Linked DNA regions of Thalassoroseus pseudoceratinae. The protein of the gene in region 2 interacts with the protein of the main gene of each other region in a pairwise test. Links are inferred from orthologs where the notes say so. Each region holds a gene or a part of one and is shown on either strand. Other genes may lie near its edges. The genes, in order: dprA and recA.

Region 1 (14,383 bases), 180 kb from region 2 along the record:
GGAAACGTGAATCCAATTGATCGGTTTGTGCGGGCGAACTATTTCCTGCAAACGCTTCGAGAGCCCCAGGACGAACGGGCCGCGATCGCGACTGTGTTTTCCATCGCTCGGAATGCTTCAGTTCCTTTCAACGCGCCTTACAAGAGAGTCGGAACGATCTATGATACCGAGTATCGTACGGTCACCAATCTGAATGGCCGGCGGTACTTCTTTGAGTTGACCACGAGTCCGAACGTCATTTGGGTCGATCTCGCGAAGGTAGATCTGTCAGCAGGCTCAGATGTGCAAGTTCTTGATCCCGATAACATCGAACTATCAGGAAGTGTCAGCCAGAGATTTGAAAAAGCCGCACAACCGTTCTAGTGAGCGGACTAGGATAGTGCAGCGGTCCCTATATTTCACACTGAATGGCAGCTAGCAGGGAACTGCTAGTGTGAGGACGAGTGAGTTCAACTGTGATGGAGAGAGTTTGGTGAAATTGAAACCGATTGCAGTTATCGCTGTTGCCTTTGGGGCGTTTGCGACATTGGGGGTTGCGGAGGAGGATTACACAAGTCCGACGCGTCCTGCGAATACCGTGTCGAACAGCAAACCGTCCGTATGGCTGGCTGCGAATGACTTGTCGATTGCAACAGGCAAGCCATCGCTTGTGCCAATGTCGAAGGGGTCGGTCCATATTCCGATTTGGTCGATGTCCGGGGGAACCGTTGGGCAGTCTGTCGCCGGTCTTGTCGGAGAACTTCCTGATGACTGTGCCGCCGTGAAGGTTGAAATCGTTGTCACCACAACCGATGCCTCGACCAGCAGTCGATTCGAGGACGTTTACCGCGTTCACCTGTCGCAGATGGTCGAGAATGCGTCGTTCACGTCTCAGTACTATCGAGGCCGGCCGGTGCGGACGAAACTTCCAGATGCTCCGTTTCAGACTCGGACGATCCTATTAGACCCCTATTACGAGGTTGTTCCGAATGCACCTCTTGCGATCCGTATTCAGCGGGAGCCTGGCGATCCAGCGGATACTTTTATTCGTCCGACCGGCTTAGCATTGGTTAAAGTCACTCCGGTCGCCAAGGTTAAAAAGTCTCATGTGGTGCAAGATGTGAATGGCTATAATTCTTGGCCAATGATGCAGGCTATTGGTAAGAAACTCGTCTGTACTTACAGTCGCGGTGCGAAGCACACCATTAGTGAAGACGCCCGCGCAACTTATGCCCGAACTTCCACTGATGGTGGGAAAACTTGGACGCCAGAAACGGTCGTCGCCGATACGCCGAATTACGGTGAAGTTCCAGTCGGAAAAGGGCTCGACTCCGATGGGGCGATGTTGCTTTGGGTGCGACGAGTGGGGCCGGATTGGCAGCACGACTTGTATCGGACCACTGACGGTGTGACATTCACTCTCGTAGCGACGCCGAAATTTGAAGTCCAGCCCATTCAAATTACCGATGTCTTTGCTGTTCCCGAGGTCGGTCTGATGTGTCTCTGGTTCGGTGGAAGCTATAGCGGTAAACGGCCGAACGCGTGGGGAACGTTGACAAGTCGCGACAACGGAACGACTTGGACGCAGAATACGGTCGAGTCGGATTTGGCCAGATCGCAATGGCCAACCGAGCCGTCTGCAGCCTATCTCGGCGATGGCCGAATCATTGCAGTTGCTCGGACTGAGTTAGGCGATATTTCGACGGTGCGATCTCAATTTCAATTGGAATCCACAGACTATGGAGTCACATGGACACGTTCGCAAACCAACATCACAGATGTCGCCGCCTCGACACCGAGTCTCGTCTACGATACAGAAACCGGACTCTTGAGCAACTATTACTATCATCGCGGCGAAGGTGTTCTTCGTCGTCGTGTTGTCGATCCCCAAAAGATTCTCGGTCATCCGCTCGATTGGCCAGATGCCGAAGCGGTGGCGGTTGGTAGTCGAGTGAAGTTCGATGCTGGCAACGTCAACGCAACCAAAATTGGTGACACTCACTACCTCTCGTTTTACTCTGGCAAAGAACCTAACACGGCCGTCCTCGTTTCAGAGATCCCCGCGCCAACACCTGCCGCGTCTGATCGGTGATGCCAAGTGGTGCAGATTTTGAGGAGCGGTCTGATGCAGATTACCTATCATGTCGCGGCGAGTGAGGATTTGTTGATTGCACGTCCCGATGGCGATGTCACTTGGCTCGAACAGGCAGACATCAATCTGGAGGAAACCGGCATAACGGAGTTCATGGCCGAAATTGACGGGATCGCAATGGGCCGCAAGACCTACGACTTCGTCTTTGATTTTGGTGCTTGGCCTTACGGAGCCGCTCCCGCGTGGGTTTGTACGAGCAAACCTCTGGACCGACTTCCCAACGCCAATCTGCATGCCACCAGTTCAGTGACAGAACTCATCAATGCTGCGACGAGTTATGGTGTGAAGCATATGTGGTTGCTCGGCGGTGGTCAGTTGGCGTCTGCGTTCCTGGATCGAGGACTAATCACCACAATTTGCGTAACACAACTTCCAGTCAAACTGGGAAACGGCATCCCGCTGTTCTCCGATCACATGCTCCTTGAAATTCCGCATCAATCAAAGACTGTCGAATCAAAAAACGGCTTCAAGACGATCACAGTCCGCTTTTAGGTACTAACGACAGCATTGATGCATATCAGCTGGGTTAGACCCGGTGTCGTTTGAGTATGGTGATTTTCGCTGCATATTCATTGGATATTAACTGTTCCTGCACACGTTACACATTCCAAACTCGCTCTCGCCCGGTGACTTGCAGAGGTTTAATGCCTCATACTGCGACGCAAGCTAGTTGTACAACCTAGCGTTTATGATATCGGTTCTCTAGCAGTAAGGAGAATTGTAAATTTCGGGGGCGGACCCGAGGTTAAAGATGACATTGTAGGTGCATCTCGGTATGCTATGCCGGTGTTGGTCGGGCCATGCCAGCTGGAGATGGCATATCTTTAAATGTTCAATCTTCGGCTGTTCGGATTTTTAGTCGGATATGCTTGATTGCACTGTGTTTGCGGTCAGCTAGTTCAATGCATTTTACTTTTGCTGGAGCCCGAGATGATAAGGAAGCTTAGTGCGCTGATATTCTGCAGTATGACGCTGCTATTGACCGAACTGAATCATGCGCAAGAATTGCTGCCGTTCCCGCCAACACCTTCGGCATCTGTTGCTGGTCCTACGATGCAGGAATCGGTGTACAAGAAACGTGTGGAACCACGCCGACTTCCAGCGGATGCACCAAATATCTTGATCATTTTAATCGATGATGTTGGACCAGGAACCCCCGATACCTACGGAGGTGAAATCCATACCCCGAATCTCTCGCGAGTTGCAAACGCGGGGATTTCCTACAATCGTTTTCATTCGACGGCAATGTGTTCTCCGACGCGGGCATCATTACTGACTGGCCGCAATCATACGCGAGTCGGCAACGGGCAGATCGCTGAACTAGCCAACGATTGGGATGGATTCAGCGGCACGATTCCTAAGTCGAGCGGCACATTGGCCGAGGTGCTTAAAGATTATGGATATAACACCGCGGCTTGGGGGAAGTGGCATAATACGCCAGCGGCACAAACAACATCGAAAGGCCCGTTTGATTATTGGCCAACAGGCTACGGCTTTGAGTACTTTTATGGATTCTTAGCGGGTGAGGCCTCGCAGTATGAACCGCATCTAGTTCGAAACACCACTAGCGTTGAGACTCCTGAAAAGCTTGACGACGGCAGCGAGTATCATTTGACGGGAGATATCGCCGACGATGCAATTCTGTGGCTCCGTGAACAACAGGCTTTTTCTCCGGATAAACCTTTCTTTATGTATTGGGCTACCGGAGCATCCCATGGTCCTCACCAGGTTCCGCAAGAGTGGGCTGATAAGTACAAAGGCAAGTTCGACGATGGCTGGGACAAGTATCGCGACCGGGTGTTTGCACGGGCCAAGAAACTTGGCTGGATTCCAGAGAACACCCAACTAACTTCACGTCCCGATTCGCTAGCCGCTTGGGACTCAATCCCCGAAGATCAAAAGCCGTTCCAACGCCGTCTGATGGAAGTGTTCGCTGGGTTTTCAGAACATGCCGACCATCATGCGGGGCGAATCATTGACGAGCTCGAACGGCTAGAGAAGCTTGACAATACGCTGGTCTTCTATATTTGGGGGGACAACGGCTCCAGTGCCGAAGGCCAACACGGTACGATCAGTGAATTGCTAGCTCAAAACGGCATTGCAACGAAAGTCGAAGACCATATTCGGGCTCTCAATCAGTTGGGTGGTCTCGACGTGCTAGGCACGGCAAAAACTGACAACATGTATCACGCTGGATGGGCATGGGCGGGGAGTACTCCTTACAAGAGTACAAAACTAGTCGCTGCGCACTTCGGCGGAACGCGTCAGCCGATGGCAGTGAGCTGGCCCAAAAAACTACGAGCTGACAAAACGCCACGACCTCAGTTTCATCACGTCGTCGATATCGCACCGACGATTTACGAAATCCTAGATATCACCCCGCCTCGTGAGATCAACGGTGTACCTCAGGATCCGATTGACGGAATCAGCTTGCGATACACTTTCAGCGACCCCGAAGCGGAAGGTCAGCGGAAAACGCAGTTTTTCGACATTATGGGGAGCCGAGCAATTTACCACGATGGTTGGATCGCTAGCACGTTTGGCCCCCGTACGCCTTGGACGCCCGGCTCGCCGGACCTGTCGGTGTGGGACCCACGTGACGACACTTGGGAACTCTACAACTTAGAAGAGGACTGGAGTCAAGCCAACGACTTGGCAGCGAAGATGCCTGAGAAGGTTCGGGATATGAAAGAATTGTTCTTGATCGAATCGACAAAGAACAAAAACTTGCCAATTGGTGGAGGTCTCTGGGTGCCGGTGCTGCATCCCGAAGACAAACCCGCTCCTCCATATACCAAATGGACTTTTAGTGGTGCCATCACCCGAATGCCGGAATTCGCCGCTCCAGCGCTCGGGGCCCGACCGAATACTGTGACTATCGAAGCCATCGTGCCTGAGAAAGCGAACGGTGTGCTCTACGCTTTGGGTGGTTTCTCTGGTGGGCTGACATGCTACCTAGATGACGGCTACCTCTGCTATGAGTACAACTTATTCGAGATCGAACGCACGAAGTTCCGATCAAAGGAACGAGTGCCCGCCGGGGAAGTTCAGTTTGAAGTCGTCAGCAAGTTCAGGCTCGTCAAGCCAAACCTTGTCGGCGAGATTACATTGAAAGTGAACGGTGAAAAAGTCGCTGGCGGTCAGGTGCCTCGCTCAGCTCCGCTAACGTTCACAGCGAATGACTGCCTCGACTTAGGTAGCGACCTCGGCTCCCCCGTCTCTGAATTCTATTATGACCAAAAACCCTTCAAGTTCACAGGCACACTGAAGACAACGAAGGTTTCCTACGATGACTAAAGGCCCGAGCAAGTGGGCTGGGTTTACGAAGCATAGCCCAGCCCACTTGCGTGTGGGATGGTATCGAAAGGGCGTGCCCTAGCAAACTGACCTAGATCAATGTGTGAACAGGAATTGTTTTGAGTTGAGCAATGCCCATAGGATGTCTTCGTAGCACTCTTTGGGGGTCGGCGATTCGTCGAGGTAGTTCTTCGCGGCGGTGATTTCCGCTGCGGTGGGTTGGCGGCAGAGCGTGGCGAGATATAACTCCGTCACGATTTCTTCCGGCGGTTTTTCGGACTTGAGAAGTTCGGCGATGCGGCCGTCTTTCGCGGCGATTTTGTCGGCTAGGATGTCGCCGTTGAGAGTGTGCAATGCCTGAGCCAAGTTCTCGTCGGGCATGCGTTCGCACTCGCAGACTGTCGCTCGGCGGGGTTTGGCGAATGTGGTGAGGAAGTAGTTCGGGTATTCGGCATCGGGGAGTTCGATCGCGCGTGTGCCGGGGGGCAAGCTTTTGAACTTGGTGCTACTGCCGGTGGCGATATCGATCGCGTCCAAGAGGGGTTCGGCGGGAAGTCGACGGACTTGGTAGTGACTGTAGAACCGTTCGTCTGCGGCATTTTGAGGTGTTGGTTCGCTGCTCAGTTGGTACAGCCGACTCGTCATGATTGTCCGCATCAGTTGCTTGATATCGAAACCGTCATCCACGAACTTCTTCGCCAATGCATCGAGTATTTCGGGATTGGTGGGGGGATTGGTTTCTCGTAAATCATCGACGGGATCGACCAGACCACGACCAAGCAGATACGACACATACCGATTGACAACCGCCTTGCTAAAATAGTCGTTCTCTGGCGAAGTCATCCACTCAGCCAACGGAATTCGCAGATCCAAATCGTGCGTGACTGGTTCGCCTTGCAGTGGGGTTGGTTCCATGACCTGACCGGTGCGGGGATGTCGGACGCTGCCAGAAGACTTGACCAGAACGATGGATTCGCGACCGAATAGCCCGAAATCCTCGCTGTTCTTTGTGCCCACGCGGGAGAAGAACGCCGCGAATCCGTAGTAGTCGGCTTGGCTGAAACTTTCGAACGGGTGGTGATGACATTTCGCACATTGCAACCGCACGCCAAGGAACAATTGAGCCGTCGATTCGGCCAAATCGGTGGAAGTCCGATTGATACGGAAGTAGTTCGCCGGTCCATTGGAATAGATCGACCCCTTCGCTGTGACCAACTCTTTTACAAATTCGTTGAACGGTTTGTTTGTGCGGAAGCCGGCCTTCAACCAGTTGTGCAACGCCCACATGCCTTGTTCGCCGACGGTCCGGCTGCTGTTGCGGATCAGGTCGGACCATTTCAATGTCCAATAGGCGGCATACTGGTCGTTGTGGATATCGAGAGTCGGGTCGCCGGTGAGCCCCAGCAACCGATCGACCAATTGCGTGCGTTTGTCGGGATCAGTCGATTCCAAGAACGCTTTGGTTTCTTCGAGCGTGGGAACCGAGCCGATGGCATCCAGGTATGCCCGCCGCAGAAATGTTGCGTCATCGCAGAGCGGGGAGGGTTGCAAACCGAGTTCTTCAAATTTGGCGGCCGCGAGTTCGTCGATGAAGTTTTGATTCTGCCAATCTTTCAGCTCGAACGACTCCGTGTATGGCACCACAAACATTGACAGAGCGGCTCGGCGTTCGAATCGCACCATGATGGGGCCTTGTCCACGTCCGGCGGCTGTGACGATTCCGTCATCGGAAACGCTGGCCACGGCATCGTCGAGTGTGTCGAACTTGGACCAATGTGTGACGTCTCGTGTCGTGCCGTCGCTGTAAGTGGCCACCACGCGAAGTTGCTGTTGATCACCAATCGAAGCCACTCGGCGATCCGGCAAGACCCGAATTTCCGTCACTTTGGCGGCGTCTTTGATCGGAGCGGCCGCGCCACCACGCAACCATTCCGCCAGGATTTGGTAATCGATGGAGTTCTTCTTCAGTCGTTGCCCACCGCCGTGAGGGACATGCATTGTTGGCTTGAGCAGAAACAAACTTCGTTCGGGGTCGAGCAGATTCGTGCGACGACTTTGACGATCCCGCACGATGCTGTTCCAGTCCATTTGCGGATTGAATCCAAACACTGAGAGCACAAATCCGCCTTTGCCGTATTGGCTCGCGTGGCAAGCTCCCATGTTGCAGCCGGCTTTGCTGAGGACCGGTCGAACGTCGTGGTCAAACGCCACGGTCGCCAACTCCGCAACGTTGTTGACGGTGACGGGGATCGAAACGGTTTCGTTGTCGGCTGTGATTGTTATGGTCGCTGTCCCATTGCTATGGGCGAGCAGACGACCGGTGTCGTCGACGGTCACGATGGTATCGTCCGACGATGCATAACTCACTTGATGCGTTCGATCGGATGCCCGCATCGCCGAGCCTTCCGAGCGTACGAGCAGTTGTGTCCGCGCGAAATTTCCATCAAGCGTGACTTCCGCCGGGTTCACGATCAAACCCGCATGTGCTTTTGTCGTTCCGAGAAGCGAAACCGCTGCGATTAGCAAGCAGGCGAGGCTGCGAATCGAATCGGTGATGTTGCTGGCCATGTCACGAACCTCCTAGGCGGGGTGTCCGGTCGGGACGGTTGAGGGAGGAAATCGGCAAGTGATTCAAAGTCTCATTATGTCAGGCGTGACCGTCCGATTCCATAGATAAACGATTTTTGATATCGAAGATTTTTCGTATCACGAAGTGTTGATTTGTCTTCGGTGCTTTCAGTAAACTAGAGCAATGATGATGGATAATTCCGTTATCCACCTGCCTTCCTGCCATCCACATTCTCGACCTACCTGGAGCATCTCCGATGCTAAACTTTCTCACCCGTACGATGTCGGATTGTGAACGTCAAAGCCGTCGAAGTTTCTTGCAAGTCGGTTCGTTGGCGGGGTTGGGGTTGTCGTTGCCGTCGTGGATGGCGGCTCGAGCGATGGCGTCGGAATCGACCAAGCCGACCACGAACTGTATTCTCGTGTGGACACGTGGGGGAACCAGCCACCACGACACATTCGATCCGAAACCTGAAGCTCCGGTGAGTGTGAAGGGAGAGTTCAGTGCGATTTCGACGGCCGTTCCCGGCGTGCAATTCACAGAGATCGTGCCGAACATGGCGAAGGAACTGCACCGCTTCGCGTTGCTGCGGAGTTGGAACCCGCAGAACGGCAGCCACGGAATGGCCGATCAATTTGTGATGTCCGGCCGGAAGTTCAATGCGGCTGTGGCGTATCCGACGTATGGATCGGTCGTGAGTCACCAGCATGGTTTTCAGTCGGCGTTGCCTCCGTTTGTGCAACTGGGGGAGCAAGTCGACAACCGCTTTGGTGGCGGGACTCCCGGGATTCTCGGTTTGGAACACAGCCCGTTTACGATGAATGCCGACCCGAACGCCAAAGCGTTCACCGTGCGAGATATCACGCCGCCCAATGGTATGTCGATGGACCGTGTCGAACGCCGCAAGCGAATGCTGGCCCAAGTTGACGATCTCCAACGACAAACGGATGTGCAACCGTCCGCATTCGCCGCTCTCGACGAACATTACAAAGCCGCGTTAAATATGATTACGGCTCCAGAAACCAAACGAGCCTTTGACATTCAAAGTGAAACCGATTCACTTCGCGATGCCTACGGTCGGCATCGGTTTGGTCAAAGTTGTCTTTTGGCTCGCCGATTGATCGAATCCGGCGTGCGGTTTGTGACGGTGACCGATGGCGGTTGGGATACCCACCAAAACAACTTCAAATCCCTGAAAACCAATCGCATTCCTCCCGTCGATCAAGCCCTGCCACAATTGTTGGCCGACTTGGAAGAACGCGGGTTGTTGGATACGACATTAGTGCTGTGGCTGACCGATTTCGGTCGCACGCCGAAGATCAATTCGGCCAGCGGTCGCGATCACTGGGCGAGTTCGGGGTTTGCCATCATGGCGGGGGCCGGTATCCCCGGTGGTTCGGTGCTTGGTGCGACGGACGACGAAGGCGGTCGCCCGATCCGCAATGAATACACCACCGCCGACATCGCCGCCACGATTTACCACAAACTCGGCATTCCTACCGATCTGATTGTGCAAAGTCCCGACGGGCGTCCCGTGCGGCTCATCGAAGGCGAACCAATCCGCGAATGGACTTGATCGGCACCCAACGCGATTGCGATTGACGATTTCCTCAATTGACCGAAGCCTGACGACCATGAATCGAATGCGTTACCTCCTATCACTGTTGATGGTTTTCGTGGGGAGTGTTGGCCCGGTTCTTGCGCAGACCTCGTATCCGATGTTGATGAGCATCGAACCGGTGGCGGTGCAGGCGGGTGAGGTTTCGGAAGTTGCGGTCAACTCGCGTTACAGCATGCACGGCAGCACGACCGTTTTCGTCAGCGGGGAAGGGGTGACGGCGGAAGTCATTACCGATATGACCTTCCCGCCAGACAAAGACCCGCCGAAGCTTCAGAAGATCAATCTGCGAATAACTGCATCCGAAGATGCCCAACTGGGCGTTCGGGATTTACGGTTGCTCACGCCACGGGGCACCAGCACACTCGGGCAGTTGGTCGTGGTTCGCGATCCCGTCGTCTACGAAATCGCCAAGAACAACACAGCTGCGGAGGCTCAAGAAGTCACGTTGCCCGCGACAATTTGTGGGCGAATCGAGCGAGCCGAGGATGTCGATTTCTTCCGTTTTACCGGCAAAGCGGGGGCAAGGTTGGTCTTCCATGTGCGGTGTATGCGGTTGCAGGATCGAATCCACGATCTGCAAAAACATGCGGATCCGTTGATTGCCCTTCGCAACGCAAGTGGCACAACGATCGCCGTCGTCGATAACCACTTCGCCGCTGATCCGCTAATGTCTGTCGAGTTGCCGCAGGATGGGGAATACCTCCTGGAAGTTCGCGATGTCCGTTACCAAGGCAATACGTATTGGCAGTATGCGATTGAAGTCCACGACCGCCCATTCGTGCAAACGTTGTTTCCGTTGGGGGTGGCGGCCGGGCAAACGGGAACTGTTCAACCGGCAGGTGTCAATCTTCCAGGCGATCAAACTGCCACCGTCGCCGCACCCGCCGCCGTGGGCACACAGGTGATGGAGTTACCGCTTCAATTCGGTGACCAACCGACCAATCCGGTGCCAGTCGTGATCAGCGATTTGCCGCTGATCACCGAGTCGACCGACGAGAACAACACGCCGGAATCCGCCATGCCCGTGTCGATTCCTGGTGGAATCAACGGACGAATCAGCACCGATGCGGACATCGACTGCTACCGATTCACCGCCAAGAAGGGCGAACGATTCAGCTTTGAAGTTTTGGCGAGAGAGTTCCAGTCGGAACTCGATTCCAACTTGCGAATCCTGAATGCCGATGGCAAGCGGTTGACGGAGAACGACGACCTCCGCCGGTTCCGCCGAACGTATGCCGACTCAGGCGTTGAAAACTGGGCGGCTCCCGCGGACGGCGACTACATCATTGAAATTCGCGATTTGCATCTGCGAGGCGGGGACACGTTCCCGTACTTTATTAAGGTCACGCGAGCCGAGCCGACATTCGACTTGTATTTGGATACCGATAAGACTCAAGTTTTCCCAGGCAGTTGCGGCGTCGTGTTTGTAAATGTCGTTCGGAAGAACGGTTTTCAAGACGCAATTGATTTAGCCGTCGACGACATGCCAACGGGCATGATCGCTCACTGCGGCCGAATTCTTCCGGGGCGGGATTCCGGATGTATCGTGTTCCAGGCCCATGAAACTGCGGAACCGGAAATGGCGAATGTCCGGATCACAGGCTCGGCGATTGTGGGCGACGACGAGGAAAAAATCACGCGTGTGGCAGCTCCGTATCAGGAGACGTATCAACCGGGCGGTGGACGCGGTCAATGGCCGGTGAATTGGCATACCGTGGCTGTTGGCGTGGCGGCCGATGTACCACGTGTCACGCTTTCGACTTACGATATCTCGCTCAAGCCCGGTGAGTCGAAACGAATCGAAGTCACGCTCGAACGAGCCGAAGGGTTCGATAAGAACGTCCAACTCGATTTGCAATTTCGGCATCTTAGTCGGACTTACGCCGATCCATTGCCGAAGGGGGTGAGTATCGACACCAAGAACAGTCAGACGCTGCTCACCGCCGGCGCGACCAAAGGGCATATCACCCTCACGTGTGCGGCTGACAGTTCACCAGTCGAGAAACAGCAAGCGGTCGTAATGGCTAACGTCTCTCTCAATTTCGTGATGAAAGCCACCTATGCTAGCGAGCCGTTGTTCGTGACAGTTTCGGCTGAATAGCAGTTCTTGATGTGAGGCTGCCATCAAAACAGTGTCTTCCGCTCGTGGCTTGATGTGAATATCGTGGACTGATGAACCACCGATTCAATCTCGACTTCTATCGGTCACGATCATGAACGAATCTCAATCCCGAGTGTTCGGCGCTTTTCTAGGCGTTTTGCTTGCTGTGGGATTGGGTTACACGATTGCCCACGACCAAGCCGATGCCGTGGCGAAACGCAATCCTAACAAAATGGTTAGCCAGTCGTTCTACTTGGCTTCCTTAAGCGGCACGCTGATTGCGAGTGTGGTGATCTGTGGGATAGCGGGGGCGACTGGCAAACTCGCTCCCGCAATTACTGTGGCAGGTCTAGGAGTGCTGATCACACTGACTCCATTTGTCTTGCTTGTTCTGACAAGCACCTACCTGAAGTTTAGGGGAATCGACTTGTCGAACGGCGACCAAGTTCGGTTTCTGTTCGCAGAACTCTGGACATTGACTGGACCGTTGGCAGCGACGCTTCCGGTTGCGGTTGTTGCTTCTCTCATTTCCGGCTTGGTGAAGCGACGAACCAACTCGATCCACTAGACCATGTCTAGTTTTAATTTAGCGGGTGGCGCAATATGTTCTGTGGGAAAAACCCATCCTAAAACGCTACACATACGGTAAACACGCCCTAAAACTACGTCGGCACGCGAACCATACGACTGCCGGGGAGTCGGCGGATGAAGCGTTTCATCTCCAATACCGTCAGCGTGGCCAAAACGCGAGAGGGTTCGATGTCGGCGGAACGCAGGATAATGTCGATCGGTTGCGGGTCGGTACTCACGAGGTTGAGGACCATTCTTTCTTGATCGGAAAGGGAAAGTTCTCGCGGGCTGAGCACGGTTTCGTTGTTCTCACGGGGAGCCGGTTCAGGGAGTGGACCGAGGGCTTCCAGTACATCATCGGCATGCCGGACGAGTGTGGCACCTTCGCGGATCAAATCGTGACAACCTTCGCTGGCCAAACTGTGCACCGGACCGGGTAACGCCATCACGGCTCGTCCTTGTTCCATGGCATGTCTTGCTGTGTGTAACGCGCCGCTGTTGCGAGACGCTTCGATAATCAAAACGCCTTGAGATAGCCCGCTGATAATCCGATTGCGTTGCGGGAACAGTCCCGGAGTAGGAGCTTGATCGAAGGGCATTTCCGTGACGACGGAACCGCTTCGCGAAATGCGTTCTGCGAGGTCGGCATGTTCCGGCGGATAAATCGTGCCATGCCCCGTCGCGGTGACGGCGATCGTGCGTCCGCCCACTGACAACGCTCCTTCATGGGCGGCTCCATCGATCCCGCGAGCCAATCCACTGACGACGGTCATTCCCGCTCGCGCAAGCATCTGACCAAACCGCTCGGCCTGCGTGCGACCATAATGGGTGCATTTCCGGGAACCGACGATTCCCACCGCCAATCGATCTGCTGGCGTCAGTTCACCCCGACAGTAGAGCAGGGTCGGCGGGTCTGGAATTTCTTCCAATAGCGGCGGGTACTCCGGTTGGTTTCGGAGGACGAGTTGCAACCCCCGTTCCCGGCAGCGATCCAGTTCCCGTTGGGCAGTGACCGGGTCTTGCTCATTTTCGATTGCGGCGGCTAGTTTTGTGCCGATTCCCGGCACTTTCCGCAATTCCTGACGCGACGCAGCCAACGCATTTGCGGGAGTCTCGAAGCGATGCAACAACGCCTGTCGCATTCGCGGACCAATACCGGGAATCAAGTTGAGTTGGATCGCGTTGAGAATGTCGGAGTCCATCTTGGTCCGCTCCGGCGAGAATTCGGTTCAAACCGGGAGCACCGCTCGCACGTCATCTGGGTTCACATCCGTGACCACACGGACTTCGCCAATCCGAGTTGGCAAGACAAATCGCAATTTCCCGCTAACGTTCTTTTTGTCCAACTTCATTCGGTCGAGTACATCGTCGGCGGTGAATTCGACTGACTCTGGCAGTTCCGTTGGAAGCGACAAGGCATTCAACAGTTTCTGCTGCCGTTCGGTGACGGTGGAGTCGACCATGCCCAAACGCTCGGCGAGTTGGCTGGCGTGGATCATGCCAATCGACACCGCTTCGCCATGCAACAATGCACCGTATTGGGTAAGGGCTTCGTAGGCGTGAGCGAACGTGTGGCCGTAGTTCAAGATGGCCCGTCGACCGGTGGTTTCAAACTCGTCTTCCTCGACGACATCAGCCTTGTGGCGGCAACTTCGTCGGATGACTTCCCGGAGGACATCCATATCACGATTGTTCAGTCCATCGACGGATTTCTCCAAGTAAGCAAACATCTCGTCGTCTAAGATGACTCCATATTTGACGACTTCCGCCAAGCCTGCACGGTATTCGCGGTCGGGCAGGGTGTTGAGGGTGGCCGTGTCGATCACCACTCCCAACGGCTGATGAAATTGCCCGATGAGATTCTTGCCCTTTTTGTGGTTGATGCCGACCTTGCCACCAATCGAACTGTCTACCTGGGCGAGTAACGTTGTTGGAACTTGGATGACGGGCACGCCGCGTGTGTAAGTGGACGCCACAAACCCGGCTGCATCACCCACCACACCGCCACCAACCGCCAAAATGACGACTTGGCGACCGGCTTTCATTTCGACAAGTTCATCGTAAATCTCGGAAACGGTTTCTAAGCATTTTGAC
Region 2 (15,533 bases):
TGCAAAGGACCATGCCGGAACGCGGACCACGAAGCGTTTTGTGCGTGGTCGTGGTGACGAAGTCGGCGACCGGCACCGGGTTGTTGTGGACTTTCCCCGCCACCAAACCGGAGTAGTGAGCCATGTCCACCATCAACTTTGCCCCCGTTTCACGGGCGATGTCGGCGAACTTGCTGTGATCGATTTCTCGCGGATACGCACTCGCGCCCGCGACGATCATGTTTGGCTTGTGCTCTTTCGCAAGACTGGCCACTTGATCGAAGTCAATCCGGTGATCGTCCTCACGCACGCCGTAGTGGACCACGTTGTACAACTGACCCGAAAAGTTCAGGTGCATGCCGTGAGTCAGGTGTCCGCCTTGGGCCAAATCCATTGCGAGAATGGTATCGCCCGGCTTCAACACGGACATGTAAGCTGCCATGTTCGCTTGGGAACCGGCGTGAGGTTGGACGTTGGCGTGTTCGGCTCCGAACAGTTCCCGCACACGGTCGCGAGCCAACGTTTCGACTTCATCGACGAATTCGCATCCGCCGTAATATCGTCGACCGGGATAACCTTCCGCGTATTTGTTCGTCAGCACCGTGCCGGCCGCTTCCTGAATCGCGGCACTGGTGTAGTTTTCCGACGCGATGAGTTCCAATCCCTCAACTTGTCGGGTTTCCTCACGCTGAATCATATCCCAAACAGACGGATCGGCATCTCGCAATGACATAAGTTCACCTCTGGTTCAAATCGACATTGTTCCGCTCGGTTATAGTTCTCAGCGAGCGAATTTGCCACTGCTCAATACGTCTCTTCCGAGAGAGTTGTCACGCGACTGGGGGCAAGTGTCGTCCTAACCGGAAACCTGTGAGGTTCAGCAACAGCCAGCCAACGGCGGCGATCATCCAGTCGCCGCGAAGGATTGTTCATTGCCAAAACGGATCGTTCGGCGACTCGGCGTGCAACGCATTGTTACGACAATCTACTGCTCTGGGCCGCTGAGTTCTGTATGGTCAACTGAATATGGTAAACCGTCACGCACAGCTGCCAACAGGTCGACGCAGGCTTGCGAATACTTTTGTGCGACCGACGTGTCTGAAGCGCCGACCTTTACGGTAATGTGATACTTGTTATCAAAGCTCTTGATATCGACGCCGTGCTCGTCTTCGATCTGCTTTAGAAGTTTGTTTGCATGCGACCAGTACGAGAACCCGAGCTCTTTTGCGACACTTGTCAGCGTATATGGATAGACGGCATTGAAGACGCTCGGATTATCTAAGGTCGAGATCCCAAGCAAGTGTGCAAATTGCCCGTCAGTGTTTACGGCATGCTCAAGCGTCGAAAAATCGATTTGCACGGTCTTTCTCGGAATGTCATGTCGCACGAGGTCATAATTCCTTGCGAGTAATGCACGCAAAATTTTTGGATCGACTTTCTCGATCGGTGCTCCAGTACCAAGAGCACGAAATATCCACTCATAGTCGGATGCGTCGATATTCCGTACGCGAATCGACCGGCCATCCCGAAGTTCAATCAGCTTTTCGACTGGCAGACTTTCAGCCGACTTCGCATTACGTCGGAATGTTACGAAAATCAGATTTGAAACTAAGCCATCTGGTTCAGCGAGGATCTCGTCAATGTCGGAAAGGATTGCTCTAATATTGTCATCGGATCCGCTATAACCAAGAAAGACCAGTGGATGCTCCGCGAAGTAAGTGAGAAGTTTGGCACTTAGGTACTTCTTCTTGCGTGTCCACTCGCTGTAGTCCTCGGATGTAAGAACCAGTGATGTTGGATCTGTTGCGCAACCATGGATCTTGAAAACCTCTCCGACGCTAACGTAATTTGCTCGGAGGATTTGTTGGCCAACAATCGGCTCGAAGTCTGGGAACACACGTTCCAAGAATTCATCGTAATTCGTCGAAATCACTGCATGAGGCTGTATTTCTCGAAGTGCCTCTAACTCTCTTTTGGCAGCCGCAGTCTTTATTCGGGATGGCGTAGGTGTAATTTTACGGAAGTGTTCGGCAACGCAGTGTTTTAGGTAAATGTCAGTGGGCTGCTCGGAACTGAATAGTTCTGAGGGAAATCTTTTCTTGCCTGATTTTGACCAAGCCCATTCCCGATAATGCTCAGCGATCTCCGACCCGATCGTAGGAAGATCGTTGTGCTTTTGTTTGTAGTATCCGTAGTCGTACTTAATCGACGGGCATGAATTGCAAAGATGGTCGAGTAACTCATCCCAGCTCGGAGCATCAAAAAAACGCTTTGAGAGTCCCGAGCCAGCGAAGAGGATCGGTTGGCAGCCACGATCGCTGATGATACCTCTAATCATCGTGATGCAATGTTCTTGGTAATCCGCGTACGCTGTCATCTATGAGTCAATCTAGGTTATGTACGTCTTGTAGGCGTAACTTATGTTTATACAGAACCCTGATGTATTTGTTCATGAATGAAAGGATATATCCCGGCAAAGGCAGCCGCAAGCGTGGCTGACATGGCAGAACGAGCCAATGGGGGGAAGAATTTCGCGACCGGGCACAGCTGCGAGGGACTCGGCGCAATTCCAACTCTAGCAGCGTGTTCAGGAATCGGTGGCTCTTGCGGGCGGCGAGGAGCCGAGCCCGTTTTCATCGCTTTGTTCATGTCCTGCTCTCTACTCTCCAAACATTGCTCGACGCCAATTGACAACCTCGGGGAGTTTGGTCGATTATAGACGTTATGGCTGCGACACATCCCCCAGATTCAAGCGATCCCCCATCGCCTCCGGCTTCCAATGTTACGATGACAAGTTCTCCGCCGTTACAAGGAGAGCTGGTCGCGTTTACCGGTACGTTGGCCTCGATGACGCATCGAGAGGCGTGCGAACTCGTCGAGCAAAACGGAGGTTCCGCTACGGAGCATGTCGCGAAGCAAACGACGATGCTGGTTGTCGGCGATGAGGGGTGCCCGCTCGACACCGATGGGCAACCAACGCAGCGACTCGTTCGTTTCCTGGAATGGCAGCAACGTGGAGCGGAATCACGGTTGGTCGCCGAGTCGGATTGGCTTCGACTCATCGGGTTGACCGATCCGTCCCGGCAGACACGGCGACTGTGTACCAGCGAAACGCTGAGTCAGTTGCTGAACGTTTCCGTCTCGATGGTTCGCCGGTGGGAACGCGTTGGGTTGATTCGTCCAGTCAAGAAGGTCTTCCGGTTGGCGTACTTCGATTTCTCCGAAGTGTCTGCCGCTCGGCGGTTGAGTGAATTGCTTGAGGCGGGGGTCTCCAGCACGCGACTCAAAGCGAGCTTGGAGCAGATTCGGGAACTGTTGCCACACGTCGATCGACCATTGGCACAACTCGAAGTGCTGATGCAGAACCGAACCACCCTGCTCTATCGAGACGACGCCGGTTTGATCGAGCCTGTTAGCCGTCAACGATACTTCGATTTCACGCAAGTCGAGCAGGACGACTCTCCCGCGACATTGCCCGGTCCGATTGCGATCGGCGAACAGGCTGGCGATCAAACTTCGGAACAAGAGACGTGGACCGCCGAGCGTTGGTTTCAAGAAGGATGCGACTACAGCGATTCCGGCGATTTGCCATCGGCGATCAACGCGTTTCGTTTGTGTTTGATGGAACAGGCCACCGATCCGGTCGTTCATTTTCATTTGGCGGAAACGTTGTACCGAGCTGGCCAAACCGCCGCTGCTCGTGAACGGTACTACGCGGCGTTAGAACATGATTCCCAGTTCATCGAAGCGTGGACGCAACTCGGGTGCGTTCTTGAGGAAACTGGGGAAACGGAATCCGCATTGATGGCATTCGACGCGGCTTTGGATATCCACTCCGAATACCCCGACGCCCACCGTCACAAAGCTGCCTTACTCGACGGATTGCGTCGCGAAGACGAGTCACGGCACCATTGGCAAGCCTATTTGGATTGCGACCCGCGTGGCCCGTGGGCTCAGGAAGCTAAAGATCGTCTGCAACAAATCGAACACGAAGAATGATCCATCATGACGCACGCCGTTTTGATCGCTCTGTTGTTGGTTTCTCTTCCTTCCGCACAGCCAAACAGCCAAGTCGCGAATGAGGCCGCAACGATGATTGATCGCGAAACTCAAGCCGCGTTGGAATCTGCGATCATCGACTTTATGAGTCTCGTCGATGCCAAGGCGGCAACGGTGGCGGTTTCGCGAAACGGGAAGCTGCTGTACTCCGCCGGCTTCGGGTTTCACGATCAGAACAAGCAAACCCCGGTTTCTCCGAAGGCTTTGTTTCGCATTGCGAGTGTCAGCAAACCCATGACCGCGGCGGCAATCAAGACGGCGATCCGCACCGGGAAACTTTCGCTCGACACCAAGGCGTTTGAGTTGTTGGAGATGTCAAAAGCCCACGGTGAACCCGCAGACCCACGATTGAAGAACATCACCATCGGGCATTTGCTGAAACACGAAGGCGGTTGGGATCGTGATATTGGATTCGATCCCATGTTCCAAGGCGTGCGAATCCTGCAAACGGCCCAACCGGATGCGAACATCACCGCCAGTGATGTCGTGGAATACATGTGGCAGCAGCCGTTGCAGTTCACGCCCGGTGAAAAGTCCGTCTATTCGAACTTCGGCTACTGCGTGCTCGGCCGGGTTTTGGAAAAAACCTATGACAAGCCGTTCATCAAAGTCATGCAAAAATTGGTTTTCGAACCGAAGACCATCGACGAGGTTCGGTTGGGCACAAGTGATTCCGGCAAACGGCCGCAAAACGAAGTGGAATATCCAATCCGCGATAGTGCTTTTCTGCTCGACGTGATGGATGCGCACGGCGGAATGATCGCGTCGGCACCGGCGTTGTGTCGATTTCTCGATGCGTATTGGATCAGCGGGGAACCGCGTGAGCCGGGCCCGAGTTATCGCTACACATTCTTCGGCAGCTTACCGGGGACGACGGCCATGGCGCGACAACGCAGCGATGGATTCAACATTGCCGTTTTACTCAACGCGCGACGTGATGACCGAATCCACGATGATTTGAACGTGTTAAAGAAAGCGGTCGATCGCGTTTTCGATGGGAAAGACGCGATCGAATAGGGCTCCCGCTCAACCGCCGAGTTTTTCGCGGTAGAAGTCTGCAGCCGCTTTGATGGCAGCTGGCAACGCCGCCGGATTTTTTCCGCCGGCTTCGGCCATATCTGGTCGACCTCCGCCACCACCACCGACTTCTTTCGCAGCGACTTTGACTGCATCTCCCGCTTTCACGCCTTGTTTGATCAGGTCTTTGCTCACACCGGCGATCAACGCGGCTTTACCGTCGAGTTCGGCTCCCAACAAAATCGCGATCGGTCCGCCTTTTTGTCGGAGTTGGTCGACGAAATCTCGCAACGCTTCGCGAGTGATGTTCTCCGCGACATGCGTGACGATCTTCACGTCACCAACCGTCTCAGCATTCTGGATCAGTTCATCAACGAGTCCGGAAACGTTCTGGCTGGCAACCTTCTGAACTTCCTTGCGTGTTTGGCGAAGTTCTTCCTGCAACTGTTCGATCCGTCGCGGCAATTCGGCCGGTCCAGGAGTCTTCAGCAGGGTCACAAGCTCTTTGACCAGGTTTTCCGTTTCGCGAATCTGTCCGAGTGCCTTTGGCCCCGTAAGGGCTTTGATCCGCCGCACACCTTTGGCGACGGGTTCTTCACTGGTGATCTTGCACAGGCCGACTTGTCCCGAGTTGCTTAGATGCGTGCCGCCGCAGAATTCGCGACTGAATTCACCAATGCTCACGACTCGCACGCGATCGGGATACTTCTCACCGAACAACGCCATGGCTCCCAGTTTCTTGGCCTCCTCGATTGGCATGACGGCTGTCTCGACACTGGCCCCGGTGCTGACTCTCTCGTTGATGATGTCTTCAATCTGGCGGATTTCGTCATCCGTCAATGACTTGCCATGAGCGAAGTCGAAGCGAAGTTCATCGCTGTCGACTTTAGAGCCGCGTTGCGTAGCGTCTTTCCCGACTGTCTGATGCAAGGCGTAGTGCAACAGGTGAGTCGCGGTGTGAGCACGACGAATCCCTTCCCGTCGGTCGGATACGACTTCGGCGGTCACGGCTTGATCCAGCTTGAGAACACCCTGCTTCAAATGACCGATGTGAAGTGTGAGCTCCTTCTGTTTCTGGGTCGTGAGGACTTCAAATTCCAGCCCGTCGGCCTGCAACACGCCACTGTCACCGACTTGCCCGCCTGCTTCCCCGTAGAACGGTGTGCGGTCGAGAATGACAGCCACCGGCAAGACATGGCCGACTTCTTCAAGCGACTCCACCAATTGCTTGTTGGCAATGATACCGACGATTTTCCCGTCTGCGGTTGTGCTGTCGTAGCCGAGAAATTCGGTCGGTCCGCTTGTTTTGCGGATGGCATCCAGCGGACCTTCGGCCATGACGGAATCGAAGCCGGACTCTCCGCCTCGACTGGTATCCTTGAACTCGAGCATCAAATCGTCAAAACGTTTGCGGTCGACGCTCAAGTTTTTCTTGTTGGCCATCGCCTCCACCAATTCAATCAGGAATCCTTCCTGCGTGTGGAGGGTGAAAGCGTCGTCGCCGGAAATTTGGTTGCTCTTTGATTTGCCGGCTGATTTCACAGCGGATTCGAAATGGTGAAGTCCGCGATCAATAGTTTCCAGGAACTGCGACTCTTCCTCTTTGATTGTCCCCTGAGCGCTGGCCACCGTCTCTTTGAGTTCCGGATAGGCCGACGTCATGACCTCGGCAACTGTTGGAACGAGTTGGTGCAGGAACGGTTCGGTCTTCCCAAGCAAATAGCCCTCAAGCACCGCCCGCCGCAGGAGTTGCCGAACGACGTAGTTCTCTTTTTCCTTGTCGGGCATCACACCTTCGTGGATGGCGAATGTCACCGCTCGCACGTGGTCAGCGATGCGTCGCAGCGGACGACCGGCCGGATCGTCGAAACTGTATTTCTTGCCAACAACGTCGCCAGCGGCGAGACACAGTTGCTTGAGGGTGTCGATCTCGAAGTTGCTCCGCACACCTTGCATGACCGAAGCCATCCGTTCCAGCCCCATGCCGGTGTCGATGTTCTTCTTGGGAAGTGGGCGAAGGTTGTCCGGCGGATCACCGACACGGTTGAACTGTGTGAAAACGAGATTCCAAATCTCGACTTCCTTCGAGTCCCCATCGGGATGATAGAAGATCTCGCTACACGGTCCACAAACCCCATCGGGACCTTCACTCGGAGCGCTGGCCGGCCAATAGTTTTCGTCTTCTTCGAGCTTCGCGATCCGATTGTCCGGCAGACCAATTTCCTCGTGCCAGATACGGTACGCTTCTTCATCGAATCCGTGTTTGCCTTGATAAACACTCACTGTGAGCTGCTGCGGATTGATGTTCATCCACTGCTTGCCGGTCAGGAATTCCCACGCCCAGTGGATCGCTTCTTTCTTGAAATAATCACCAAACGAGAAATTGCCCAGCATCTCGAAGAAGGTGTGGTGATACGCCGTCACACCGACGTTGCTGATATCGCCCGTTCGCAGACATTTTTGGCAGGTGGTTGCTCGGGTGTAATCAATGTTGATGCCCATGAACTGTTCTTTGAACTGATTCATCCCGGCGGGCGTGAACAGCACGGTTGGGTCCTCGCGGGGCACCAACACATCACTGGGCCGCCGAACGCAGCCTTGCTTTTCAAAGAACGAGAGATATTTTTCGCGGATTTCGTCTGTTTTCATCGTCGACTTTCTCGGGCACGAGAGTTTTCGGCGCAGGCCAGCATCCGGAGATGCCCATAACAATCAGCCTGCAGCTTTCGGAGAATCTGAGAATGTCGACACGATGTCAAGCGTGAGGGTTCAGAAGCCGGGGAAGGTATGGCTTTTATTCGCGATCAATCACCACCGGCGACGGCTTTCCGAGGACCGTGAGCGTTAGCTCCGGACCGGTGGCAGCGGCGAGCGCAGCAGCGAATTGTTGCGGATTCCGGACCGGACGCCGATTTACGTGTGTGACAAGATCACCGACGTGTAGGGTGTCGAATCGTTCATGAATTGGTTCGACCTGCGTGATGACGACCGCATTGTTGTATTGATTGCGGTCGAAAAACTCCTGGCGTCCGGTAGGGTAGTCCACCAGTACGTTCGCGTACTCGATTCCAAGCTGGTACGGGGCACCATACCGCAAGCGTGTCGCCACCACTTGCTCATCAGAAAGCAATGGCCACTTCGCCAACGCGACCGAGACAGTGAGCACCTGGCGTCCACTTCCTCGCACGACTTTCAATCGAGCATTGGCATCCGGACCGAGCATACCCACCTCACGTCGAAGATCGACCTGCGAAAACACTGGCTGATCTTGCACTGAGAGAATGACATCCCCGCGCTGCAATCCCGCCTGCATTGCGGGGGAATTTCGCATAACACTTGTGATCTCCGCCGCCGAAGCTTGGCGGATCGAGGCGGGGAGTACTTGCGAGAGCGTCGTCGTTTTGGGTTCGATCCCGAGTAGACCGTACTCGACCTCATAACCGTAGGCCAACTCATCCACCACGCGTCGCATTCCCTCATCGAGTGGAATCGCGTAGCCGACGGACTGATCATAACCCTCGAGCGCTGCTTGTGCCGTTGTGATCCCGACAAGTTCGCCTCGAAGATTGACCACCGCTCCCCCGCTACTGCCAAGATTGAGTCGCGCGTCGATTTGCATCAGCGTGCCGAGGTGATGGATGGTTTCCACGTCGGCTTCGGCGTCGGGTGGTGCGGGGCGTCGGGTCAGATTGCTCACCATCCCCTGCCCCACGCTGGCCGATCCATCACGTGCGATCGCGTAGGGATTGCCAAAGACCAGAACAAACGAGCCTTTTTTGACCGATTCCCCTTGTCCAATCGGCAAACTTGGCAATTTGCGAATGTCGCCGGTGTACTTCTTTAAACGATCGGACAGGTTCAAGCGGTCGGCGGGGGTGTATAGCCGAAGAACTGCCAAGTCACTACGCGGGTCCGCTGCAACAATGGCGGCATGACAGACGGATCGGTCCGCGAAGCGAACCACCAATTCACTCGCGCCGGGACGGTTCTGCTCATAAACCCGGCTTCCTTTAACGACATGATACGCCGTCAGAATGAGACGTGGGGCGAGTGCGTTCTCACCTTGCGGTGTGAAAAGCACCCCGGCTCCGAATTCGTTTGGTACGAACTCCGGGTGTAATGGGTCGGTTCTCGCCTCTTGATTTCGATTGGGCGGGCCGAACTGATTGAAATTTTCCCGCGGAATGTAGCGTGTCGCCGGATTGACCCGAGCGATGCTGACCACCGCCGGTTCCACATCAGCGATCAATTTGACAAGCGATTCCTGAAACGCAATTGCAAACGCATTTGGTTCGGCGGCGTGTCCGGTTTGGAAACCGAAACACGCTCCCCAGAACACCAACAGTGTGCAAAACATTCCCGCTGCGTTCGGTTGCGACCTTGGTTTCATCTCATCCCAAAACGCACTCATCGAACGCTGCTTTCCGTGTGAATAATCACGAACACTTCCGTTTCCAACGACAACGCGAAGCGGCTTGTTGGAATGGACCTGCGGTTTACTCCTCTTCCCCGCTCGCGGCGGCAGACGAGGTGTCGGCAAAGCCGCGATTCTCCAACACTCGCTGTCGAACTTCCGCCATGATCTCCGGGTTCTCCTCAAGGAAAAGGCGAGCTTTCTCACGCCCTTGGCCAATCCGGGTTTCACCGTAACTGAACCAACTTCCGCTCTTCTCGACGATTCGATCATCCGTCGCGAGATCCAGCAGGTCGCCGCTGAAACTGATTCCGCCTTCGCTGAGCATATCAAACTCCGCGACCCGGAACGGTGGAGCGACTTTGTTCTTGACGATTTTGGCTTTCATGCGAATGCCGGTGGTGTTGTCGCCGTCTTTGAGGGTACTGATCCGTCGGACATCGATCCGGCAGGAGCTATAGAACTTCAACGCGCGTCCACCGGGTGTTGTCTCGGGAGACCCGAACATCACGCCGATTTTTTCGCGGATCTGGTTAATAAAGATCACAAGCGACTTACTCTTCGAAATCGCCCCTGTGAGCTTCCGCATCGCTTGGCTCATCATTCGAGCTTGCAAGCCGACGTGGGAATCACCGATTTCCCCGTCGAGTTCGGACTTCGGTGTGAGAGCGGCCACGGAGTCTACGACGATCACATCGACTGCATTCGATTTGATCAACATTTCCGCAATTTGCAGCCCTTCCTCACCATAACTTGGTTGGCTGACGAGGAGTTCTTCGAGATTCACACCTAGTCGCTTCGCCCAAGATGGGTCCAACGCGTGCTCGGCGTCCACAAATGCGGCGACACCGCCATTTTTCTGGGCATTCGCAATCACATGGAGAGCGAGCGTCGTTTTACCGCTGGATTCCGGCCCGAAGAGTTCGATGATCCGTCCGCGCGGAAGTCCGTAGCCACCCAAAGCCAAATCGAGTGACAAGGAACCGGTCGAGATGCCGTCAACGGCGGCACCTTGATCGGTCAATTTCATGATCGAGCCTTTGCCGAAAGCTTTCTCGATCTGACCGAGGGCGTTGTTGAGCATGCCATCCGAATCTCCGTTGCCGGTATTCTTTGTCGAATTGGAGCGGGATCGGCTGGCGGATTTCTTAGCCATGGAATTGTCTTTTGCTTCGTTTTTTTGAGTCGAGGATCGTTTTGAAACTGTGGCGACCATCACCATCTCCTGCGGTGGGTGGATGTATTGTACAAACGCACGGTTGTTATACGCAGGAATAGTAGGGGTAGATCCTCAAAAAAGAAGTGTTTTTCCGAAATTTGGTGGAATTGATTTCCAAGCGGCGAACAAACTCGCACGCCACATTATTGAGGCTGCCGAGTCAAAAGTAAATGAAGGTACGAAGCCGACTCCGGCTCGCCAAGTTCCAGATGCTTGGCAAGTGACAATACAACCGCGGCTGCGGCGTCGCGATCGGCTTCGTCCGCTAGGGTTTCGATTTCGAGAAAATCGCCCAGGTCTTGGACTTGATCGAGGCAGATTTCGAGTTGCCGATCCTGCCAGTGGAGTTGGTAGAACTCCCGATGCTTCACTACGTCATGAACGGCTTGGAAGCCAAGAAGCGTGAGGAGATCGGCCAATTCACTCGCGGAATGTTCATCCCCTGCCCCAACCGGTAATTCAATTTCCCGTCGGCTTTTCACCGGTCCCGGATCGCGACGGCCTTTGTAGGTGATGCAAACATCATTTCCTTGCCGTCGCACCCGCAACGCTTCGTCAGTGGTCGCAAAATCGCGTTGTGGATGGGCGAAATACGTGTCAACTTGTTCGCAGGTCTTGTCGGGTCTCGCCCCCAAATCCGCTAACCGACGTTGCACATCTTCAACGTTTGTAAGCGGAAATTTGAGTTCGACTTCGTAAGGCATCGGCAATTATTCCGGCGACATGAGTGGCATGTTCAGAACGCGTGGCGAGGCATCCATCTCTTCGAAGTGATCCCAGGTGTAAAGGCCCGTATTATGACCATCGTTCCAGGTGAACTTGAGAGCATAGTTGCCGGTGAAACTGACGTGTTCCGGTCGAATCGTGTGCGGGACCGAATCAGGATCGAGGATTCTCCGCCCGGTATTCTCGTCGACACATTGAGCACACCGACATTCTTCCCGCAAGAACTTGTAGGGATACCGCCGGATGCGATCGTCGGTCCACTCGATTTCGAGCAGACCTTCGTCTTGGATCGCGCGAATGTGTTTCGGAGACGCCTTCGCCACCATGAATCTTAATCTCGCCAAGGGTGTTTGACTTCTTCCCAATACTTCGCAAATTCGAATTTGGGACTGTTTTCGTGATCGTGGCATTTGATGCACAACCGATCTTCGGCGACCTTTTTCGTGAGTGTCATCTGTCGCCGACTGGCCTTGAGGCGGCTTTCATCGGTGTTCGTGCGATCGGTCTTCCAAGCCATTTCAAGTTCAACGTGCGTGCTGCCCGGTCCGTGACAGTTCTCGCATTGTTGACCTTTGAGGTGTTCGTACCTCTGCGGCTCACCTTTGGCTGTCGCCAATTGTTCGGGGAGGAATCCGCTGTCGAAGGGTAAGTCGTTTTCAGGGTCCCAACCGGTGACGTGACAGCCGATGCATTCCGTGTCGAGGTTGCGGGCGATCGGCTCGGTAAACTGCCCTTCCCGTCCTTTGACGATGCTTTCATAAGCGTGGGCGTGTTTGGTGCTACTCCACTTTGCGAACGCCTTCGTATGGCATTTCCCACACGTCTCCGCACCTACGAAAGTTTGACCGGACGGATGAAAACTTTTCGGTAACGATGCGAACACCTGCTGCAAATTCGATTCGATATCCCGTTGGTAGACGCGAAGATGTTTCTCGACGAGTGGACTATTTTCGAACCGTTTCTTGTCGAGGTCGATCAACTCGAACTGAAACGGTTCTTCGGCCTTGTCGGCATAGTAGGCGAGCACACCGGCGTATTTTCCCTTGCGGCCAATTTGCACAATCAGCGTGTCGCCCACCTTGTGTAGTTCGCTAGGGGGTTCGTCACCGCCTTCCGCACTCAGGACCACCGCGAATTGCGGATATTGCTTGGCCAACGCCTCGGCTTCCTTGAGCGGCGTTTGTGCCAGGAGAATGTTGAAATCGGTGCCGGCTTCCTCGAACTTTGGCACCACGTCAGCCAATGCATCCGCTGGCGGAGTGATCTTCAACCGTGTTTCGTCGTTGATGTCCGCCGCGGAGAGTTTCCTGCGGTAGCTTTCGCTGATCACCGCCGTGATACCGATTTTCGCGTCGCCAACGGTGATGATGTCATTGCGTCTGGGACTGAGGTCCGGTGTATCGTAGATCGTGGCATTGGCACACACGAAACTCGGTTCCTGAGTGGCCTGTTCAGTCAACCGATTTTGGTGCTGCCCGATCAACGTGTCCACGCCAAGTCGAAGTTCCTCCGGGCCCATGCCGATCGCCTGATAGCCCAGATCTTCGAGTACATTCAGCGTGAGGTTGAACTTCAACTGGCTCTGGTAGCGATCACGTTCGAGCGTTCCGCCCAAATCGACACCCACAACATTTTTGAATTGTTCTTGCAATTGCTTGACGAGATCGGCCCGACGCGAAAGCCCGCCCGAGAGCAACTCGGAGCAACCGCACGGTTCGATATAACCGTGTTGCTCTCCCGACAGCACGACGGCCACCGTGGGTTTGTCCCATTTCTTGAATCGCGGGGGCGGCAATGTGCGAACCCCGGAATCTGTGCTGGATGGGAAATTGGTGGGCGGTGGCACGTCTTTGGGGGAATCTTTTTCGCATCCGATAAAGACTCCAGCCATTCCGCCGAACAAAAGCAGAACAGATAGACGGATCAACCGAGGGGTATGAAACCTTGCGTGGCGAAGCGACATCCGCGTTTCGTCCTTTTCAAACGCATCAGGGCAAATCGGCGATCCCTCCCGGATCGCCTAGGGAGCAGGCAGACGGATCATATCCGCCAACGATTCGACGGCCAAGCGACATTACTCAAGAAACGTCGTCTGGCCGACCTGCGTGTTAGATCACAATGAACTGAATGTAGAACTTGTAACTTTCCAGCCCTTTGATGTTTGTCTTCAAGGTGACTTTCGCGGATTCCTTCATCAAGTGAGAACCTTTCTTGGCTCCCGGTTTGACACGGAATGTCACGAGATATCGCTGTGCGTTCGGCAGGTTCGCCGTCTCGTCCCGCTTGATTTCGACTTCCAGATCATCGGGATTGAAATTCGGGATGACCTTTTCGATGTCCTCGACGACGAGTTCTTCGTCGTCTTTCACTCCGCGAACCACAAGCGAGTACCAGCCAACTTGTCCATCTTCCGAGCGAAACTGCCCGAGGTTCAGAGCCGGTAGTTCAGGTCGCCACTTCAAGTGTGCTCCCGATTTGCCGGGCGGAATATAACTCGCCGCTTGAACAGGTCCTGGGCGTTTTGTGTAAACCGTCATCGAAAGCCGCTCGCGTTCCTCGACATCCGTTGTGATGGTGACCAGGTCCGAGTGCTTTCCGACTTCCATCGTCGGTTGAGCCGTCACTGTGATTTCGTATCCGGATTTGGCGTTGTATTGGGCAAGTTCGTCTTCTTCGAGTATACGCCATTCCGCAGTCAGGTAGTCCGAGGGTGTTTCGATGGACTGAATGTTGAAATCGTCCAAAACCGTCGAGTACACCAACCCCTCCATGGAACGCGGCTGATCGTCCCCAAGAATGGGCAATTCCCAAGAACTCTCTGGCACCACGTGCAGGAAATCGTCGACGGCTCCGATCACATTAAGAGCGATCGTTTTGTTTTCCGGATCATTCGTGTGGATGTCCGCCTGCTGACGGAATTGCGACGTCGGCTCTTTGGGGGTCCATTCGAGTTTGATTTCAGCAGTTTCGCCGGGGGGGATCTCGTTTTCTGCAAGTTCACTGAGCGTACATTTGCAGGTCGTGTCCCCTTTTTTCAGCTGCAACGGTGCTTCACCTTCGTTCTTGATGATGAACGTGTGACTTCCCGTGCTTCCGACGTTCATGACGCCAAACTCGTGATGAGCGTCCTCTTGGAGCGCCGCTTTCGGATACGGCGGTTCTTTGGCAATTTTCAATCCATGGTTGTCGTACGGATCATCCGTTGAGACTTCCTCGACCGGCACTTCCTCCGTCGCGACCGGACCACCTGTGAATGCAACAATCCCCGCCACCGCAGAGATTCCAACTAAAATAACCGCCAAGATTGTGGGAAAGTTCATCTTCAGGCTCTAAGAACAAAATGAAGTAAAAGACGGTGCGAACTTCCTCATTCTAAACGGTCCGGAAGCTGGATCAACAGCCCGTTATGCGGAACTTTCACTGAGATTTGGAACTTGAGGTGGGAGTTGAATCAATCAGCGATTCCATCTCGTCCCGCACCGCTGTCGAAAGAACTTTGTCAATATGCCCGCCGGCTTGGTAAAGATCATCGAGCGAAGCAGCAGTCTGAGCGGCTTCAGAAGCAGCGGTCGTCTCGCCAGCCGCTTTCAACGCAATCGCATATTCCGCCTGGAGAGCTGGCAGCGACGGGTACCGCTCGACAGCTTCGGCGAGAAACTCAGTCGCCTGTTCCGCGTCGGTCTTCACTTTCGTGACGTCATATCGCTGCAAGAAATACTTCCCAACGGACCGGTGAACGAAGGCCGTTGTCGGATTGCGTTCGATCGCTTGTTTGCCGTATTCGATTGCCTTCCAGAAATCCTGTTCGTTGTTTTGATGACCTCGATTCCACCGCTGAAAACTCAAGTCGGCCAGTCGAATAAGAGGTTCGGCGGAGTACGGGTCGCTCGCGGCGGCGTCTTCGTAGAATCGGGTAGCGGCGGCGAAGTTTTGGTTCTCGAACCAGGCCAAATCACCCCCGGCAACTTCTGCTTCACGTTGCAGCACCGGCAACGTGGACGTCAACACGCATCCCGCTGCCAACGCAATTCCACAGCCGCCAAGTATTCCCACGGTCACGGCTGAGGTGTCCCGCGGCGTTTGCGGACCCACTCCAATGGCGATCAAGAGCAGCAACAA

What was found.
Region 1: the proteins of recA (region 2) and dprA interact in binary tests that used the Bacillus subtilis proteins (3 or more experiments, as listed by UniProt). The link is inferred for Thalassoroseus pseudoceratinae from one-to-one orthologs.

Annotation. Positions count from the first base shown.
Region 1 is NZ_JAALXT010000004.1:640,059-654,441, reverse strand. Bases 11,437-14,383 are described here. They hold dprA (DNA-processing protein DprA), read right to left. Parts: upstream 13,492-14,383; coding sequence 12,382-13,491; downstream 11,437-12,381. Other genes in these bases: aroB (3-dehydroquinate synthase), read right to left, coding at 13,519-14,383; G6R38_RS16870 (hypothetical protein), read left to right, coding at 11,832-12,287; G6R38_RS16875 (PPC domain-containing protein), read left to right, coding at 11,437-11,719. In the rest of the region: G6R38_RS16905 (linear amide C-N hydrolase), read left to right, coding at 1-363; G6R38_RS16900 (sialidase family protein), read left to right, coding at 473-2,071; G6R38_RS16895 (dihydrofolate reductase family protein), read left to right, coding at 2,105-2,623; G6R38_RS16890 (arylsulfatase), read left to right, coding at 3,098-5,428; G6R38_RS16885 (DUF1553 domain-containing protein), read right to left, coding at 5,525-7,996; G6R38_RS16880 (DUF1501 domain-containing protein), read left to right, coding at 8,254-9,573; more of G6R38_RS16875, read left to right, coding at 9,641-11,436. UniProt on the Bacillus subtilis protein: Protein that helps load RecA onto ssDNA during transformation. Binds cooperatively to circular ssDNA, is able to bridge different segments of DNA. Favors the loading of RecA onto SsbA- or SsbB-coated ssDNA and formation of RecA-DNA filaments.
Region 2 is NZ_JAALXT010000004.1:455,415-470,947, reverse strand. Bases 8,589-11,508 are described here. They hold recA (recombinase RecA), read right to left. Parts: upstream 10,626-11,508; coding sequence 9,552-10,625; downstream 8,589-9,551. Other genes in these bases: G6R38_RS16200 (DUF971 domain-containing protein), read right to left, coding at 11,399-11,508; cyaB (class IV adenylate cyclase), read right to left, coding at 10,832-11,392; G6R38_RS16215 (S1C family serine protease), read right to left, coding at 8,589-9,466. Outside these bases: G6R38_RS16240 (serine hydroxymethyltransferase), read right to left, coding at 1-712; G6R38_RS16235 (SIR2 family protein), read right to left, coding at 965-2,356; G6R38_RS16230 (MerR family transcriptional regulator), read left to right, coding at 2,767-3,978; G6R38_RS16225 (serine hydrolase domain-containing protein), read left to right, coding at 3,985-5,055; alaS (alanine--tRNA ligase), read right to left, coding at 5,065-7,704; more of G6R38_RS16215, read right to left, coding at 7,850-8,588; more of G6R38_RS16200, read right to left, coding at 11,509-11,758; G6R38_RS16195 (multiheme c-type cytochrome), read right to left, coding at 11,746-13,377; G6R38_RS16190 (DUF1573 domain-containing protein), read right to left, coding at 13,523-14,734; G6R38_RS16185 (O-antigen ligase family protein), read right to left, coding at 14,832-15,533. UniProt on the Bacillus subtilis protein: Multifunctional protein involved in homologous recombination, DNA repair and competence.